DNA from 2 places in the Brachybacterium phenoliresistens genome. Region 2 is predicted to be linked to the other one. Evidence: predicted binding sites of a transcription regulator. Region 2 holds the regulator's gene; the other holds the start of a gene.
The links. The regulator LexA, encoded in region 2, represses DNA repair genes until DNA is damaged. The targets are predictions, from matches to a motif close to TCGAACANNTGTTCGA.
Positions count from the first base shown of each region.

Region 1 (8,581 bases), on a different contig from region 2:
CGCTCGTCGACCGCCTGCAGGGTGGGCGAGTACAGGCCGATGGCGAGCAGGAAGAACGATCCCGAGACCCCGGGGACGACCAGCGCGCAGACCGCGACGGCGGCGGCGAGGAACACCATCCAGAACGGCGGATCGGCGAGGGTCCCGCCGCCGGCGAGACCCACCAGGGCGAAGGCCACCGCCGCCGGCACCGCCACCACCGCGATGTCGCGCACCGCGCCTGCCGCGCCGCCCCGGCCCGCGGGCAGGAGGCGGATCGGGACCACGAGGCTCGCGGCGACCAGCCCGAAGAACAGGCCGCGGGAGCTGATCGGGTTGTCGGCCACGAGATGCTCGACGACGCCGGCGGCCAGGAGCACCGCGGCGGCCATGCCGGCGAGCATCGGCAGCACCAGCCAGCCGTCGACCCGGCGCAGGTTCTGCAGGAAGCCGGCCCGGCGGTCCGGCCCCTTCACCAGGGCCACGGCCGCGGCGATGAGGTGGTGCGCGGCCTCGATCGCCCGCTCGTACACGCCGGTCACCAGCGCGACGGTCCCGCCGGAGACCCCGGGCACCAGCTCGGCCATCCCGATGAGAGCTCCGCGCACGGCGTTCAGCGGCGCCTGGGCGGGACGGGCCCGCGGTGCGACGGGAGACGTCGACGACGGCGCGGAAGGGGTGGGGGCGGAGTCGCGCATGCGTCTCTCCTCGGGCCGGGGACGGGACCTTCTCACGATAGGGGCCCAGGATGGGAGCTCCCCGCGTGCCCCCAGCGGGACTCGAACCCGCACTGCGCCGCTTTTAAGGCGGCCGCCTCTGCCGATTGGGCTATGGGGGCCCTCTCGTACCCCGATCGGGTGCGCAGGCACAGCCTATGCTGGTGGGCACCATGCCAGCTCAGCCCAGGTCCCTCGCCGATGCGCTGCGCACGTTCACGGACGAGCAGCTGCAGCATCTGCTCGATGCGCGCCAGGACCTGCTCGCCCCGCTCCCGCAGGGCATCGGCCCGCTCGCGGCGCGCGCCGCCTCCGCGCCCAGCACCCAGCGGGCTCTGCTGCGGCTGGACCGCCCCGCGCTGCAGGTCGTCGAGGCCCTCGCGGTGCTGCCCGAGCCGGTGCGCCCCGAGGACCTCGCCCCCGCCGTGGGCGCCGATCCGCAGGACCTCGCCCCGGTGCTGGAGCGGCTGCGCGGCCTCGCCCTGGTGTGGGGCACCGAGCAGCTGCGCCTGGTCCGTGCCCTCCGCGAGGGCCTGCGCCATCCCGCGGGCCTCGCGCCCGCCCTGGAGGGCGATCCCTCCGATCAGGAGGCGGCGGAGCTGGTCGAGCGCGCCCGCCGGCGCGGCCCGGAGATCGCCGCCGCGCTCGAGGCCCTGGCCTGGGGCCCGGCGCGGCTCGAGGCCGGGCAGAGCCCCCTGGCCGCGGTCCTGGCGCAGGCGCGGGTCGCCGTGCCCGGGACCGGGGACGTGCTGAGGATCCCTCGCAGCGTGCATCGCGTGCTGCGCGAGGGACGCGTGCATCGGCGCCTCGCGGCCGAACCTCCGCGGCTCGAGGCCGTCGAGGTGCGCGAGCGCTTCGCCGGGTCCCGGACGGCGCAGGCGGTCGATGCGGCCTTCGAGGCGCTGCGGATCGCCGGGACCATCGGACGCTGGGATGCGGAGGGCCCGGGGGTGCTCACCCGCGGCGGCCTGCCGCAGCGCGAGCTGCGCCGGCTCGCGGAGGAGGCCGATGCGCCCCTCTCCGACTACGTCACCGTGCTGCAGTCGTGCTGGACGGCGGGCCTCGTCGGCCATGACGGGCTGACCTGGCAGCCCACGCGGGACTGGGATCTGTTCCTCGAGCGCTCCGCCGAGCAGCGCTGGGCCGAGCTGGTGCTGGGCTGGTGCCGCAGCGAGGACCTGCCGTCCCTGGTCGGCACCTCGGATGCGCAGGGTCCGGTGCGGCCTGCGCTCTCCGCGGTGACCCGCCGCCCGGGCTGCCGTGCGCGCCGCCGCTCCCTGCTGGATCTGCATGCCCGGCTGCGGCAGGACCGGCCCGATGCCGCCGCCGAGGAGGGCTCCCTGGTCGAGGCCCTGGCGTGGCACCATCCGCTGGTCCCCCGCCCCGTGCTCGAGCAGGAGGTCACGGCGTTCCGCCAGGAGGCGGCGGCGCTGGGCCTGGTCCTCGCGGGGGTCCTGTCCGAGCTCGGGGCCGCGCTCGCCGAGGTGGAGGGGCTCCCGGAGGCGGAGGCCGATGCGCGTCTGGTCGAGGCCCTGGCCCGCCATGCCCCGGCGCCGGTGGACGAGGTGCTCCTGGACGCGGACCTCACCGCGGTCATCCCGGGGCGGCCGTCCCCGCGGCTGGCCGTGCTCGAGCAGTGGACGGAGCCGGTCTCCCGCGGAGGAGGGCTCACGCTGCGGTTCACCCCGCAGTCCGTGCGCCGCGCCCTGGACGCAGGGGCGGATCCCGATGCCCTGCAGGAGATGCTCGCCGAGGCGTCCCGCACCCCGGTGCCGCAGGCCTTCGAGATGCTGCTGCGCGATGAGCGCCGTCGCCACGGCCGGGTCGCCGTGATCCCGGCGGTGACCGCCGTCTCGGCGGAGGCGGAGGTGCTCTCGATCGTGGTCTCGCATCCGGAGGCGGCCTCGCTGGACCTGCACCGCATCGCTCCGACCGTCGCGGTGACGATGTCCGGGCCGGCCGCGGTGATGCGCGCGATCGAGCGGACCGGGCTGTCGGGGGTCGCGGTGGGACGCGACGGCACGGTCAGCGCGCCGGAGCGGATCCACCGCCTGCCCGGCGCCCACCGGGAGGACACGACGGACATCGGCCCCGAGCTGCCGCTGGATCCCGCCGAGGCCGTGCTGCGCATCCGGGCGGCCGATGCGGGCGAGACCGCCGTCCCCGTGGCCGATCGCCTGCTCGACGCCATCGCCCGCAGCGCCGAGCTGCGGATCGGGATCGTCGACGGCCGCGGCGGCATCGCCGTGCGGCAGGTCCTCCCCCTCGCCCTGGACGGCGGCCGGCTGCGGGCCCGCGACGCCGCCGACGGCGAGGAGTTCACGGTGCTCGTGCACCGTGTGACGCTGGGGTGACCTGGCCGGGGCCTCCGCCGCCGGCGCCGGGGTCGGGGCCGGGGCAGCCCCCGGCGCCGTCACCACCGCCACCGCCGACGTCATCGTCATCACTGCCGGGACGGGGTCCGTCGCCGGGACCGTCCGCGCCGGGCGGCGGATCGTCGGGCTCGTCGTCCTCCGGGATGGGGCGGCCGAAGTGGCGGCAGTCCGCGTCGCACAGGGCGTGGGCATGGTGGAGGAAGTGCTGTTCGAGCACCTTCACGGTCATCGTCCCGATGAGGTCCACGTCGTCGAGGACGTCGCGGACGGCGTGGTGCCCGTCCCGGTTCCCGATCAGCCACCGGGTCCTGCCCGGGCCCACCGTGCCGTCGGCCGTGGCGCCCTCCGCACCGGTGGCCGGAGGCAGGCGGTCGGGGTCCAGGAGCCCTTCGGTCTTCTCCTGATGGTGGAACCAGCACAGCCAATGCAGGTTCTCGATCGCGGTCGCCCCGCCCGCCAGGAACTCCTGGATGTGATCGCACTCCGCCGCCAGCGAGGCCGGCCGAGCGCAGCCCGGGACGGCGCACTGCGGCCCGCGCAGGCGCAGGTGCTCCTGCATCGCGGCCGTCGGCCGGTAGGTTCCCGGGGCCAGCGGGAGGAACGCCCCCGTCACCGGATCCGTGAGCACGCGGTACCAGACCTGCTCCCTCCCCGCGAGGGCGCGGGCCAGCTCCGCCGGGACGGGCGTCGTCCCGTCCAGCATCCCGGGGGCCTCGGTGACTCCGAGCATGGTCAGCACCGGCACCGTGAGGGTGACCCGGAAGCGGTCCGCGGGCACGTCCACGCCGTCGGTATCCGGCTCGGCGCGCGTGGCCAGCAGGAACCGCAGCGTCGCCAGGGACATCGGCTTCTCGGCCGAGGCCACGGTCCCGTCGGGGTCCCACGGGACCTCCCCGCCGGTCTGCAGCGCGGCGCGCTGGGCGGCCTGCACCGCCCGCGCTGCGATGTCCAGACGGCGTGCCGCCGAGAGGATCTCGGGCGTCGGGCCGGTCAGCGTCATGCAGGACAGGCCCTCCCCGATCTCCTGGACCGTCACGCTGCGCTCGACCGGGAACGGCTCCTCGTCCTGCTGCTGGAGGGTCTCCGCCCAGGCGACCAGGGCGCGCAGACGCCGCGCGAAGGTCTCCGGCGTCATGTGCAGATCCCAGCCGGCGACGACCTCGTCGATCCCGCGCTGGAAGAGCTCCCGCAGCCTCCGGGTCATCCGCAGCATGCGCCGGAACCACGGCGCCGGGAACTGCGCGCCCTCCAGGCGCACCAGGCAGGAGGGGAAGTTCGTGACCGCGTGGTGGGCGTCGCGGATCTCGTGGACGGACTGGGACTCGGTCAGCCGCAGCGCCTCCGCCGCGATCAGGGCGTTGCAGTCGCCGTCCAGTCCGGGCTCGGGATCCTCGTCCGGGCCGCACCAGAGCATCGACAGCGCCGCGTACTTCTCCGCCAGCCACGGCCCTTCCTTCGCCGCGATGTCCCACACCGCCTTCGCGACCCCGGACAGCAGCGGATCCCCGGCGACTCCCGCCCGGCCCGGCAGCGCCTCGCGCGACACCGTCCGCCGCACCGCACCCCGGCGGATCTCCGCAGGCACCTGGGCCACGAACGCCTCGACGGACGCCGGGCGCGGCGCACGCCCCGGAGCGGCAGAGGCTCGAGCCCGCGAGGCGGCGTCGGACACGCCCGGGATCCGATCCTCCGACATCCCGACCACCCCTCCCCCAGCTCGACGGCAGCCTCGTCGCGGCCATTTCGATTGCCTGTTCGAAACCCAGCCTACACCCCTCACATCGTGAACGGAAGGCATCACACACCCTCTGTGGACAATCGCCGCACTCCCCTCCTCCCCATCCGGATGCCCGCCGCGGATCGGCTCGCCACCTGGGACGTCATGGTGGCCGGAATCCTCACTCCCGAGCGCAGGACTTCCGCACTCATCCTCCCCAGAACCCCTTTTTCCACCATTTCACAGCAGGACTTGACATCGGAAATTCCATCCATCGGGAACAATCGTCCGCCTGTCCGCTGCGCGATCGTCCCCCGCCGCGCTCCCGCTGACCTCCCGATGGCCTCCCGATCAGGCGTCCATGGGGACTCCTCCCCATGGGCTCAGGACCTTCTCAGGGTTATGCTCAGGTACTGCGCCGAGCGGACCCGAGCCACGGCGACTCACAGAGCCAGAGCGGCAGGCTCGCCGCCCGACCCTGAAGGGACCAACCATGACCAACTTCTCCCCCTCCGCCGACATCGAGTCCATCAAGAAGAAGGCCCTCATCGTCACGATCGTGGGCTTCGTCTGCGGTGGCGTGCTTCCCGGCATCCTCGGCCTCCTCGGCTACCTCAAGGCCGACACCGAGCCCCTGACCGCCCAGAAGTTCACCAAGTGGGCGTGGATCGTCCTCGTGATCTGCTGGGTCCTCGCGATCATCCTGATCATCGTCCAGGTGGTGCTGGTCGCCTCCGTGGGCACGATGTCCACGTACTGACCGCACGACGGCAGACAGAAGAGCCCGGACCTCAGCGGTCCGGGCTCTTCTCATGCTCCGGGGCCTCGCGGGAGGCCCGGCGCCCGGGATCCCGCAGGGGACCCCGGGCAGGGGTGTATCAGGCGTCCTGGTTGGTCTCGCGACGATCCTCGGACCACTCGACGTGGAAGGTGCCCTCGCCGTCGACGCGCTTGTAGGTGTGCGCGCCGAAGAAGTCGCGCTGCGCCTGGACCAGGGCGGCCGGCAGACGCTCGGCGCGGACCGCGTCGTAGTAGGACAGGGTCGAGGAGAACACCGGGACCGGGATGCCGTTGGCGGCGGCGAAGGCCACCACGCGGCGCCAGGCCGGGATGCACTTGGTGATCTCGGCGGTGAAGTACTCGTCGGCCAGCAGCAGCGGGAGGGTCGCGTTGCGCTCGTACGCCTCCGTGATGCGGTTGAGGAACTTCGCGCGGATGATGCAGCCGCCGCGCCAGATGCGGGCCATGGCGCCCAGGTCGATGTCCCAGCCGTACTCCTGCGCACCGGCGGAGATCTCGTCGAAGCCCTGCGAGTAGGACACGAGCTTCGCGGCGTACAGCGCCTTCTGCAGGTCGTCGATGAAGGAGGCCTCGTCCAGGACGGCGAGGTCCTGGGTCTCGGCCGGGAGGACCGCGCGGCCGGCCTCGCGCTGCGGCACGGAGCCGGAGACGGAGCGGGCGAAGGTGGCCTCGGCGATGCCGGTGACCGGGACGCCCAGGGAGAGCGCGGTCTGCACGGTCCAGGCGCCGGTGCCCTTCTGGGCGGCCTGATCGAGGATGACGTCCACGAAGGCCTTGCCGGAGGTGGCGTCGGTGTGGTGGAGGACCTCGGCGGTGATCTCGATGAGGAAGGACTCGAGGTCGCCCTTGTTCCACTCGGCGAAGACGTCGCCGATCTCGGAGGCGGGCTTGCCCAGCGCCTTGGACATGAGGTCGTAGGCCTCGGAGATGACCTGCATGTCGGCGTACTCGATGCCGTTGTGGACCATCTTCACGAAGTGGCCGGCGCCGTCGGCGCCGACGTGGGTGCAGCAGGGGACGCCGTCCACGTGCGCGGAGATCTTCTCGAACATCGGGCCGAGGCGGTCGTAGGACTCCTTGGTGCCGCCGGGCATGATGGACGGGCCGTTGAGCGCGCCCTCCTCGCCGCCGGAGACGCCGGTGCCCACGAAGTGCAGGCCCTTCTCGCGCAGCGCGGCCTCGCGGCGGCGGGTGTCGGAGAACAGGGCGTTGCCCGCGTCGACGATGATGTCGCCCTCCTCCATGTGCTCGGCGAGCTCATCGATGACGGCGTCGGTGGGGCCGCCGGCCTTCACCATGATGATCGCGACGCGCGGCTTCTGCAGCGAGGCGACGAAGTCCGCGGTGGACTCGGACGGGAAGAACTCGCCCTCGTCGCCGTAGGAGTCGATGACCTTCTCGGTCTTGCCGACGCTGCGGTTGTGGATCGCGACCTTGAACCCGTTGCGCGCCAGGTTGCGCGCGAGGTTCGAGCCCATCACCGCCATACCGGTGACGCCGATATCGGCAGCGTTGGCGGGGGATGCGGCGAAGGTTGCCATGGATTCTCCTTGGGTCGAGGACCTGTCGGCGGGGTGCACGGAGGTGTGCCGGCGTCGTTCCGCACGGCGGCACCCCGGCCATCGGGCCCCATTCTAGGTTCCCCGGTCGCCGGGAGGGGCTGGCGCCCATGTCGGGCCCATCCCGTGAGATCCCGCGACCCCGTCCGCACGCGACGATGCAGGCGGGGGCGGCGTCGCGGCGGGCGGATGCGGTTTCGCGCGCGCGAGCGCGCGCCGTAGTCTGTGGCGGACCTCTCCCCTGGACACGTTCGATCAAGGACACGCATGAGCTCCGCATCCCAGCCGCCGCAGTTCGGCCAGCCCTCGGCCGGCGACCCCTATGCCCAGCCCGCCCCGTCCCCGGCTCCGGGGACCGCCGGGAACGACCCCTTCGCCCCGCCCGCCGCGGGCTCGCCGTACGCCCAGCCGGGCCCCGGCTCCCCGTACACGCAGCCGGCCCAGCAGGCTCCCGCGCAGCCCGGCGGGGCGCCGCGCCCGGCCCCGGGCACCTCGCTGGGCGACGACATCAGCGCCGGGTTCGGCTTCGCGTGGAACACGCTGCGCACCAACGTGGCGGCGGTCGTCGTCCCGGGCGTCGTCTACGGCATCCTGATGGCGGTGATCACGGGCATCGCCATGGCCGCGATGTTCGGCATCATGGCGGCCGTCTTCGCGACCATGACCCCGGGGAGCGAGCCCGACGAGTCCGTGATGGTCGGCGGCATGCTCGGCGCCTATGCCGCCTTCTTCGGGATCCTCCTGCTCCTGGTGCCGGTCACGGTGGTGTGGGCCTCGGGCGTCTACCGCGTCGGGCAGAGCATCCTCGAGCTGCGCCGCCCCACGGTGGGCCAGGGCTTCATCGGCACCGGCCGCGTCGTCCTGACGTTCCTGCTGACGGGGCTGATCGTGCTCGTCGGCAGCGTGCTGTTCTACCTCCCGGGCCTCGTGGCCGCTCTGCTGCTGCTGTTCGCCCCGGCCGCCGCGTCGCGCGGGGCCTCGCCGGTGGAGGCGATGAAGGAGAGCTTCACGCTGGTCAAGAACAACATCGGCGCCTCGCTCGTGGCCTACCTCGTGCTGATGGCGATCTCGTACGTCGGCGGGATCCTGGTGGTCACGCTGGTCGTGTCGATCCCGCTGGGGTACCTGTTCACGCTGGGGATGTACGAGCGCCTGAGCCGCCGCGAGCTGCCCGATCCGGAGGCCGCCCGCTGACCCGGTCGGCGCCGATGATCTGATCACCTCCCGGGGGCCGTCGCCCATCGCACGCCGTAGCCTGGTGCGATGACCGACGGCCCCCTCATCGTCCAGAGCGACAAGTCCCTCCTGCTCGAGGTGGGGCATCCGCAGGCGCAGCAGGCGCGGGCCGCGATCGCCGCCTTCGCCGAGCTGGAGCGCTCCCCGGAGCACATCCATACCTACCGGATCACGAACCTGGGGCTGTGGAACGCGCGC
Region 1 is NZ_BAAAOW010000003.1:368,920-377,500, forward strand. Features, by position in the region: gene ABD234_RS09300 (DUF368 domain-containing protein) at 1-677, opposite strand, end outside; tRNA gene ABD234_RS09305 (tRNA-Leu) at 744-817, opposite strand; gene ABD234_RS09310 (helicase-associated domain-containing protein) at 869-3,049, shown strand; gene ABD234_RS09315 (HNH endonuclease signature motif containing protein) at 3,015-4,664, opposite strand; gene ABD234_RS09320 (hypothetical protein) at 5,281-5,547, shown strand; gene gndA (NADP-dependent phosphogluconate dehydrogenase) at 5,666-7,129, opposite strand; gene ABD234_RS09330 (hypothetical protein) at 7,415-8,341, shown strand; gene ABD234_RS09335 (DNA repair helicase XPB) at 8,411-8,581, shown strand, end outside.
Region 1: the regulator LexA is predicted to act here: its motif matches at 4,814-4,829, upstream of ABD234_RS09315 (HNH endonuclease signature motif containing protein).

Region 2 (8,581 bases):
GCGCTCGCCGTCCTCGACGGCACCATGTCCTGCGCGCAGGCGATCGAGGCGACGGCGGCGGGCACCCGGCGCCTGGTGCGCAAGCAGGACACCTGGTTCCGCCGCGATGCCCGCGTTCACTGGATCGAGGCCTCCGACGATCTCGAGGAGACCACCGCCGCCGCCCTGTCCCGCCTCGCCGAGGGGTGGGAGGCGCAGGTCACGGCGCCCGCCGCCGAGTCGGACTAGGGTCGGAGCATGACCACTCCGCGCGCGCACGCCCTCCCCGCCTCCCTCCGCTCGCAGGCGGGCCTGCGCGTGACCAAGGGGCATGGCACCTTCAACGACTTCGTCCTGGTCGACGACCCCGACGGCGAGCTCTCGCTGGATGCGCAGCACGTGAGGGGCCTGGCGGATCGCCGCGGCGGGCTGGGCGGCGACGGGGTGATCCGCGTGGTCCGCACCTGCTCCGCCGGGGTCGACGCCCCGGCCGATGCTCCCGAGTGGTTCATGGACTACCGCAACGCCGACGGCTCGATCGCCGAGATGTGCGGCAACGGGGTGCGGGTGTTCGCGGCGTACCTGGACCGGGCCGGGCGCGCCCCGGAGGGCATCTTCCCGATCTGGACGCGCTCCGGCGTGCGCACCGTCGAGATCCTCGAGCGTCCCGGGGCGGAGGGGCCGGGCGCCTGGCAGGTCCGCGTGGGCATGGGCCCGGCCCGGATCGGGGACACGCCCCGCACCCTCGAGCTGGCCGGCCGCCGCCTGCCCACCACCGACGTCGACATGGGCAACCCCCATGCCGTCGCGATCCTCCCCGCGGAGATCGACCTCGACGGCATCGACCTCGAGCGCCGTCCCGAGCTCGCGCCCTTCCCCGAGTCCGGGGTGAACATCGAGCTGGTCAGCCTCCGCGGCCCGCGGCACGCCGCGCTGCGGGTGCACGAGCGCGGCGTCGGCGAGACGCTGAGCTGCGGGACCGGCACGGTCGCCGCGGCGGTCGTGGCGGCCCGATCCGTCGGGGAGGAGGGCGGCGCCCCCTGGCGGATGGACGTGCCCGGCGGGACGCTCACCGTCGGCTGGACCGAGGACGGGCAGACCACCCTCAGCGGCCCGGCGGAGCTCATCGCCGAGGTGACTCTGCTGGCTTGAGCCGCCGGCCCGGACCGACCGCCGGGTGCTCCCGAGCCGGGTGCTCCCGGGTCCGCCGGGACGGCTCAGCCGTGTTCGGGGCCGACCTCGAGGATCCGGAAGCCCTTGGCGCTGGCCGCCTTGCGCACCGGGCGCGAGGGCAGCTGCCCGGCGAGCCAGGCCGCCAGCGGGTCCGCACCCAGGTTCCTGCCGACCACGAGCGCCATCCATCCCTCGGGGGTGAGCCGGGCCGACCAGTCCATCAGGAGCTCGTGCAGCGCCTCCTTGCCGATGCGGATCGGCGGGTTGGACCAGATCACCTCGGCCGTCAGCTGCGCGGGGACCTCCTCGGGGGAGACCACGCGCACCGTCGACAGGCCCAGCCTCCGCGCGTTCTCGGCCGTGAGCTCGCGGGCGCGCTCGGAGACGTCCACCGCCCACACCTCGGAGGCCGGGTGCAGCAGCGCGGCGCTCAGCGCGATCGGGCCCCATCCGCAGCCCACGTCGACGATCCGGGCGCCCTCCGGGACCGCCGGCAGCACGTCCAGACGGTCCAGCAGCACGGCGGTGGCCTTGTCCAGGCCGGCGCCGCTGAACACGCCCCGCGCCGAGACGAGGTCCCGCTCGGCGCCGGCCAGGCGCACCCGCAGCGGGTGGCGGGAGTCGTCGGTGCCGCTGGTGGGGGAGAAGTAGTGCTCGCTCACCCCCGCAGGATACGGGGACCGCGCCGCCCGCCTGCGGCGTGGCCGGGGCGATAAATCCCTCGACCCCGGGCGCCGAGGGTGGGAAACTGGATCACCAGCACCCCCGACAGAGAGCAGGACCGATCAGTGCCCATCGCCTTCCATCCTGATCCCGATCGCACCGAGGACGTCACCGCCGACGCCCCCGCTGAGCAGACGGGCGGTGGGAGCCGATCCACGGAGCGCTCCCGCGACCCTCTGACCGAGCGGATCCTCGCCCGCGGGGACGCCTCCGTCTCCTCGGTGACCTACAGCTCGACGTCCGACGGCGACCAGTTCGACCTCGCCGACCGCCAGGCCCTGCGCCGCGTCGCCGGGCTGCGCACCGACATCGAGGACGTCACCGAGGTCGAGTACCGCCAGCTGCGCCTGGAGCGCGTGGTCCTGGCCGGCCTGTTCACCACCGGCAACGTGGAGGACGCCGAGAACTCCCTGCGGGAGCTCGCGGCGCTCGCCGAGACCGCCGGCTCCGAGGTCCTCGACGGCGTCATGCAGCGTCGGGCCCACCCGGACCCGGCGACCTTCCTCGGCAAGGGCAAGGCGCAGGAGCTGGCCGAGGTCGTCGCCGAGACCGGCGCCGACACGGTGATCGCCGACGGCGAGCTGGCCCCCAGCCAGCGCCGCGCCCTCGAGGACATCGTCAAGGTCAAGGTCGTCGACCGCACGGCGCTGATCCTGGACATCTTCGCCCAGCACGCCAAGTCCCGCGAGGGCAAGGCGCAGGTCGAGCTGGCCCAGCTCGAGTACCTCCTGCCGCGACTGCGCGGCTGGGGCGACTCGATGTCCCGCCAGGCCGGTGGCCGCGTGGCCGCCGGCGGCGCGGGCATGGGCTCGCGCGGACCCGGCGAGACGAAGATCGAGCTGGACCGTCGCCGCATCCGCACCCGGATGTCCAAGCTGCGCCGGGAGATCAAGGAGATGGCTCCCGGCCGCGAGGCCAAGCGGGCCGACCGCAAGCGCCGCGAGGTGCCCGCCGTCGCCATCGCCGGGTACACCAACGCGGGGAAGTCCTCCCTGCTGAACCGGCTCACCGGAGCCGGGGTCCTCGTCGAGAACGCGCTGTTCGCGACCCTGGACCCCACGGTGCGCCGGTCCCAGACCCCGGACGGCCGCGAGTTCACCTTCGCCGACACGGTCGGCTTCGTGCGACACCTCCCGACGGAGCTGGTCGAGGCGTTCCGCTCGACGCTCGAGGAGGTCGGGGACGCCGATCTCCTGCTGCACGTGGTCGACGCCTCGCACCCCGATCCCGAGGGGCAGATCCGGGCGGTGCGGGACGTGCTGGCCGACATCGACGGATTCGACGTGCCGGAGGTGATCGTCCTGAACAAGGCCGACATCGCCGAGCCCGAGACCATCGCGCGGCTGCGCAGCCAGGTCGAGGACTGCATCGTCGTCTCCGCCCGCAGCGGGGAGGGGATCGAGGAGCTGCGCCAGCTCATCGCCGACCGCCTCCCTCGCCCGGAGGTCGAGGTGGACCTGCTCGTGCCGTACACCCGCGGCGATCTCATCTCCCGGGCCCACTCCAGCGGGGAGGTCCTGGACGAGGAGCACCGCAGCGAGGGGACCCGCCTGCATGCCCGGGTCGATGCGGCGCTCGCCGCGGAGCTGCAGGCGCAGGCCGTGCACGTGGCCTGAGAGCCCGCGACCATCCCCGCGCGGCGGGCCCGGGATCCCGGGCCCGCCGCGCGGTCGTCGTGCCGCCGCAGCGCTCCCGGATGTGTCCACGGCGACGCTCCGCACGGCTCTCTCATCCCCGGGCGCGGGCCCGGACGGAGCTAGGCTTGAGCAATGCCCACCGCCCCGGACGAGACCGATGTCGCCATCGACGTGAAGACCCTCATGGCCCGGGCGATCGACGCCATCGGCGGCAGCGAACGCCCAGGTCAGGCGCGGATGGCAGAGGCCGTCGACGTGGCGATGCGCGAGCGGCGGCACCTCCTGGTCCAGGCCGGGACCGGCACCGGGAAGTCGCTGGCCTACCTCGTGCCCGCGCTGCATCACGCGGTCACCGGGGAGCGGCCCGTGGTCGTCTCCACCGCCACCATCGCCCTGCAGAGCCAGATCATCCGCAAGGACCTGCCGCGGATCGTCGAGGCGCTGGCCGATCATCTGCCGCGGCGGCCCACCTTCGCGCTGCTCAAGGGCCGCAGCAACTATCTGTGCAAGCACAAGATGGAGGGCGGGTACCCCAGCGATCTCGAGCCCGGGGCACTGTTCGCGGAGTCCGCCGCCCGCGGGGGAGAGCGCGGCGAGCGGCTGGGCGATCAGGTCAAGCGCCTGCGCAGCTGGGCGGAGGAGACCGACACGGGGGACCGCGACTCCCTCGAGGCGCCCGTCTCCGACCGCGCCTGGCGGCAGGTCTCGGTCACCGGCAACCAGTGCCTGGGGCAGACCTGCCCGCTGGTGCAGTCGTGCTTCGCCGAGCGCAGCCGCGAGGTCGCCCGCGAGGTCGATGTGATCGTGACCAACCATGCCCTGCTGGCCGTGGACGCGTTCGACCGCCACGGGATCATCCCCGAGCACGATGTGGTCGTGCTCGACGAGGCCCACGATCTCGCCTCCCGCGTCACCAGCGCCATCACCGAGCACCTCTCCCCGGGCATGGTGCGCGGCGCCGTCCGCGAGCTGAGGTCGCTGGGGGTGGCCGCCACCGCCCTCGACGACGCCGGGGAGGAGCTGCGCGCGGCCCTGGAGGAGATGCCCGACGGCCGCGTCATCGGCGACCTTCCCGCGCGCATGTCCGATGCGCTGACCACGCTGCGCACCGAGGCGCGCGGGGCGCATGCGGATGCCAAGGAGGCCGGGGACGAGTCGCTCGCGGGGACCGCGGGCGCCCGCAAGGCCGTCCGGTCGATCCTGCAGGAGATCATCGACGTCTGCGAACGTGCCGTGACCCCGGACGAGGACGATGTCGTGGCCATCTCCCGGTCCGATGCGACGGGGCGCACCAGCCTCACCATCGCCCCCATGTCCGTGGCCACGGCGCTGCGCGGAGCGATCCTCGAGGAGCGCACCGCGGTGCTGACCTCGGCCACCCTGGCCCTCGGCGGGCGTTTCGAGCAGCCTGCCGGCGCGGTGGGCCTGCGTGCTGCGGACCGCCAGGACCCGGATCGGCGCGGCGGCGCCCGGAACGCGAGCCATTGGGCCGGCCTCGATGTGGGCAGCCCCTTCGACTACCCGCGCCAGGGCATCCTCTACATCGCCTCGCACCTGCCGCAGCCCGGTCGGGAGGGCCCGTCCCTGGACATGCTCGATCACCTGACCGAGCTCATCGAGGCCTCCCGCGGCGGTGCGCTGTGCCTGTTCTCCTCGCGCCGCGGGGCGGAGCTCGCCGCCGAGCACGTGCGGGCCCGCACGGACCTTCCCGTGGGGGTGCAGGGCGAGGACTCCATGTCCAACCTCGTGCGCGCCTTCGCCGCCGACGATGCGACGAGCCTGTTCGGCACCATCACCTTGTGGCAGGGCGTGGACGTGCCCGGTCGTGCCTGCCGCCTGGTCACCATCGACCGGATCCCGTTCCCGCGGCCGGACGAGCCCCTGGTGGCGGCGCGGCAGGAGCGGATCTCCGAGCGCGGCGGGAACGCCTTCATGTCGATCTCGGCGCAGCACGCCGCCCTGCTCATGGCCCAGGGCGCCGGCCGGCTGATCCGGACGGCGGAGGACCGGGGGATGGTCGCGGTGCTGGATCCGCGCCTGATGACCAAGCGCTATGGCTCGTTCCTGGTGCAGGCGATGCCGCCGCTGTGGCAGACCCGGGACCCGCAGGTCGCGCTCCAGGCCCTCGGTCGCCTCGCCGCGTCCGGCTGACCCCGTGTCCGACTGACCCCGCAGCCGGCTGACCCCGCGGTCGGCTGATCTTCGCGGCCGGCCCCGGAGGGTCGGCCCCCCGGCGGGTGCGGCGCGCAGACGCGTCTCAGACCGCTCGCAGCACCGCCACGACCTTGCCGAGGATCTCGGCGGAGTCGCCGAGGATCGGCGCGAACGACGGGTTGTGCGGCATCAGCCAGACGTGGCCGTCGCGCTGGGCGAAGGTCTTCACGGTCGCCTCGCCGTCGATCATGGCCGCGACGATCTCGCCCTTCTGGGCGACGGGCTGGCTGCGCACCACGACCCAGTCCCCGTCGCAGATCGCGGCGTCGATCATCGACTCCCCGACGACCTGGAGCAGGAAGAGGTCCCCGTCCCCGACGAGCTGCTGAGGGAGGGTGAAGACGTCCTCGACCTGCTCCTGGGCGGTGATCGGCACGCCCGCGGCGATGCGGCCCACCAGGGGGACGGGGACGCCCACGGTGCTCGGCATCGGCTCGCCGGGGGAGAGCTCGGGCTCGCCGCTCTCGTCCGGGAGCACGATCTCCATGGCGCGGGGGCGCTTGGGGTCCCGGCGCAGGAAGCCCTTGCGCTCGAGGACCCCGAGCTGGTGCGCGACGGAGGAGGACGAGGTCAGGCCGACGGCGTCGCCGATCTCCCGCATGGTGGGCGGGTAGCCGTGATCGGCGATCGCGGCGGCGATCTCCTCGAGGATCCGGCGCTGGCGATGGGTGAGGCCCGCCGTCGCGGAGGCGTCCTCCGCCTCCGGGGTGCTGGTGCTGCTCGGCGACATGGCGGGGCCTCCTGGCGTTCGACCGCGGCTTCGGATGTCGGACCCTCCTGGTGGAGTGATCCCACGAACAACAGTAGGCGCTGGAGGCGCTGTCACCAAACATGTGTTCGACATGTTCTTGCGTGTCGCGCCGCGGGGGCCTACAGTCGTACACGTATTCGATCGAACAGGAGTTCGGACATGGCCACGATCCTTTCCCTTCCCACCCGGGATGCCGCCGCCGTCGACGCTACCCCTCGACCGCGTGTTCGACTCGAGCTGACCCGCCGGGGGCGGGTGCTCGTCACCGGGGCCGCCTTCGTCCTCGGCGTGCTCGTCGCCCTCGCGCTGCTCCTCTTCGCCGGCGGCCCCTGGGCCTTCGCCGGTGCGACCGAGCACGGCCCCGTGGTGACGGTCGAGTCCGGGGACACCCTGTGGGCCTATGCCGAGTCCTATGCGCCCGAGGGTGTCGAGCCCCAGGCCTTCGTCGAGGAGGTCCGTCGCCTCAATGGGATGGAGACCCCGCGTCTGACCGCAGGCCAGGAGATCGTCCTGCCGCAGGGGGTCACCGCGCAGAAGTGAGGGCGGCGCGGCGCGCTGCCGGTAGGCTGGACGGGTGCACTGCCCGTTCTGCCGCAATCCTGACTCGCGCGTCGTCGACTCCCGGACCTCTGACGACGGCGCGACCATCCGTCGCCGCCGTCAGTGCACCGCCTGTTCCCGCCGGTTCTCCACCGTGGAGACCGCCTCCCTCTCGGTCGTGAAGCGATCCGGGGTGAGCGAGCCCTTCAGCAGGTCCAAGGTGATCTCCGGGGTGCGCAAGGCCTGCCAGGGCCGGCCGGTCAGCGATGACCAGCTCGCGGTGCTGGCCCAGCGCGTCGAGGACGCGATCCGCCAGCGCGGCCAGGCGGAGATCGAGGCGCACGAGGTGGGCCTCGCGATCCTCCAGCCGCTGCAGGATCTCGACCTGGTGGCCTACCTGCGCTTCGCGAGCGTGTACCAGTCCTTCGAATCGCTGGACGACTTCGAGGCCGCGATCGCGCGGCTGCGCGCCGAGGCGGCCGGGGGTGCATCCGGCGTCTGAGGGGTCCGGATCCGGGAATCGTGCGCGAGCCCGTCCGGTTCATGCATAAGATGTCTGCTGGCGCCTCACGAGGCGCCGACCGGATCGGCGGTCGCGGAGGGGAAGCCGCGGCCGCCGATCCTTCGTCCCGGCCCGGGACGCCCGGGGGGCGGGGCCCTCAGCCCTCCAGGCCGGCCGGCAGCGGTGCCGCATGCACGACGTCCAGCCGCCGCGTCGGGCGGGTCATCGCCACATACAGATCACCGGCCCCGTGCACGCCGTCCGAGACGAGCCGCGCCGGCTCGACCACGACGACGCCGTCGAACTCCAGGCCCTTGGCGTCCTGCGGCGACATCACCGCCACCTCGTCGTCCACGCCCGCGCTTCCCGAGCCCACGCGCGGCAGCCCCTCCTGCGCGCGCAGCGCCGCCACCAGCTCGCTCACCTGATCGGCCTCGACGATCACGGCGATGCGCCCGGTATCGGCCGAGAGCTGGTCGCGCACCGCGCGGACCACCTCGTCGGCGAGCTGCCCCGCCCGCGCAGGGCGCAGCACGGGATCCAGCTCGCCCTCGCGCACGGAGGAGACCGCCGTGACGGGGAGGTCGTGGCGCTCGGCCATGCGCTGGGCGGCATCCATGACCCGTCGCGGGGTGCGGTAGTTGACCGTGAGGTGCTCCACCTGGAGGCGGTCCTCGACATAGGGGGCCAGCACCGCCTCCCAGGAGGAGGTCCCGGCCGCCGAGGAGGTCTGGGCGACGTCCCCGACGACCGTGAAGGACTTGGTCGGGTTGCGGCGCATGAGGGCGCGCCACATCATCGGCGAATGCTCCTGGGCCTCGTCCACCACGATGTGCCCGTAGGTCCAGTCCCGCTCGGACCGCGCCCGTTCGGCCAGCGTGCGGCCGTCGCGCACCCGGGCGACCTGGTCGGCGAGGTCCTCCGCACGGACCATCCCGGAGGTGTCCACGTTCTCCAGGACCTCGCGCGCGTAGCTGACGTCCTGGCTGCGCTTCTCGCGGCGTCGTTCCGCCTCCGCGCGCGAGACCGAGTCGTCCTCGCCCAGGAGCTCGGCGACCTCGT
Region 2 is NZ_BAAAOW010000002.1:309,139-317,719, forward strand. Features, by position in the region: gene miaA (tRNA (adenosine(37)-N6)-dimethylallyltransferase MiaA) at 1-228, shown strand, start outside; gene dapF (diaminopimelate epimerase) at 238-1,131, shown strand; gene ABD234_RS05860 (class I SAM-dependent methyltransferase) at 1,197-1,814, opposite strand; gene hflX (GTPase HflX) at 1,941-3,491, shown strand; gene ABD234_RS05870 (ATP-dependent DNA helicase) at 3,645-5,663, shown strand; gene lexA (transcriptional repressor LexA) at 5,770-6,456, opposite strand; gene ABD234_RS05880 (LysM peptidoglycan-binding domain-containing protein) at 6,637-7,017, shown strand; gene nrdR (transcriptional regulator NrdR) at 7,052-7,519, shown strand; gene ABD234_RS05890 (HelD family protein) at 7,677-8,581, opposite strand, start outside.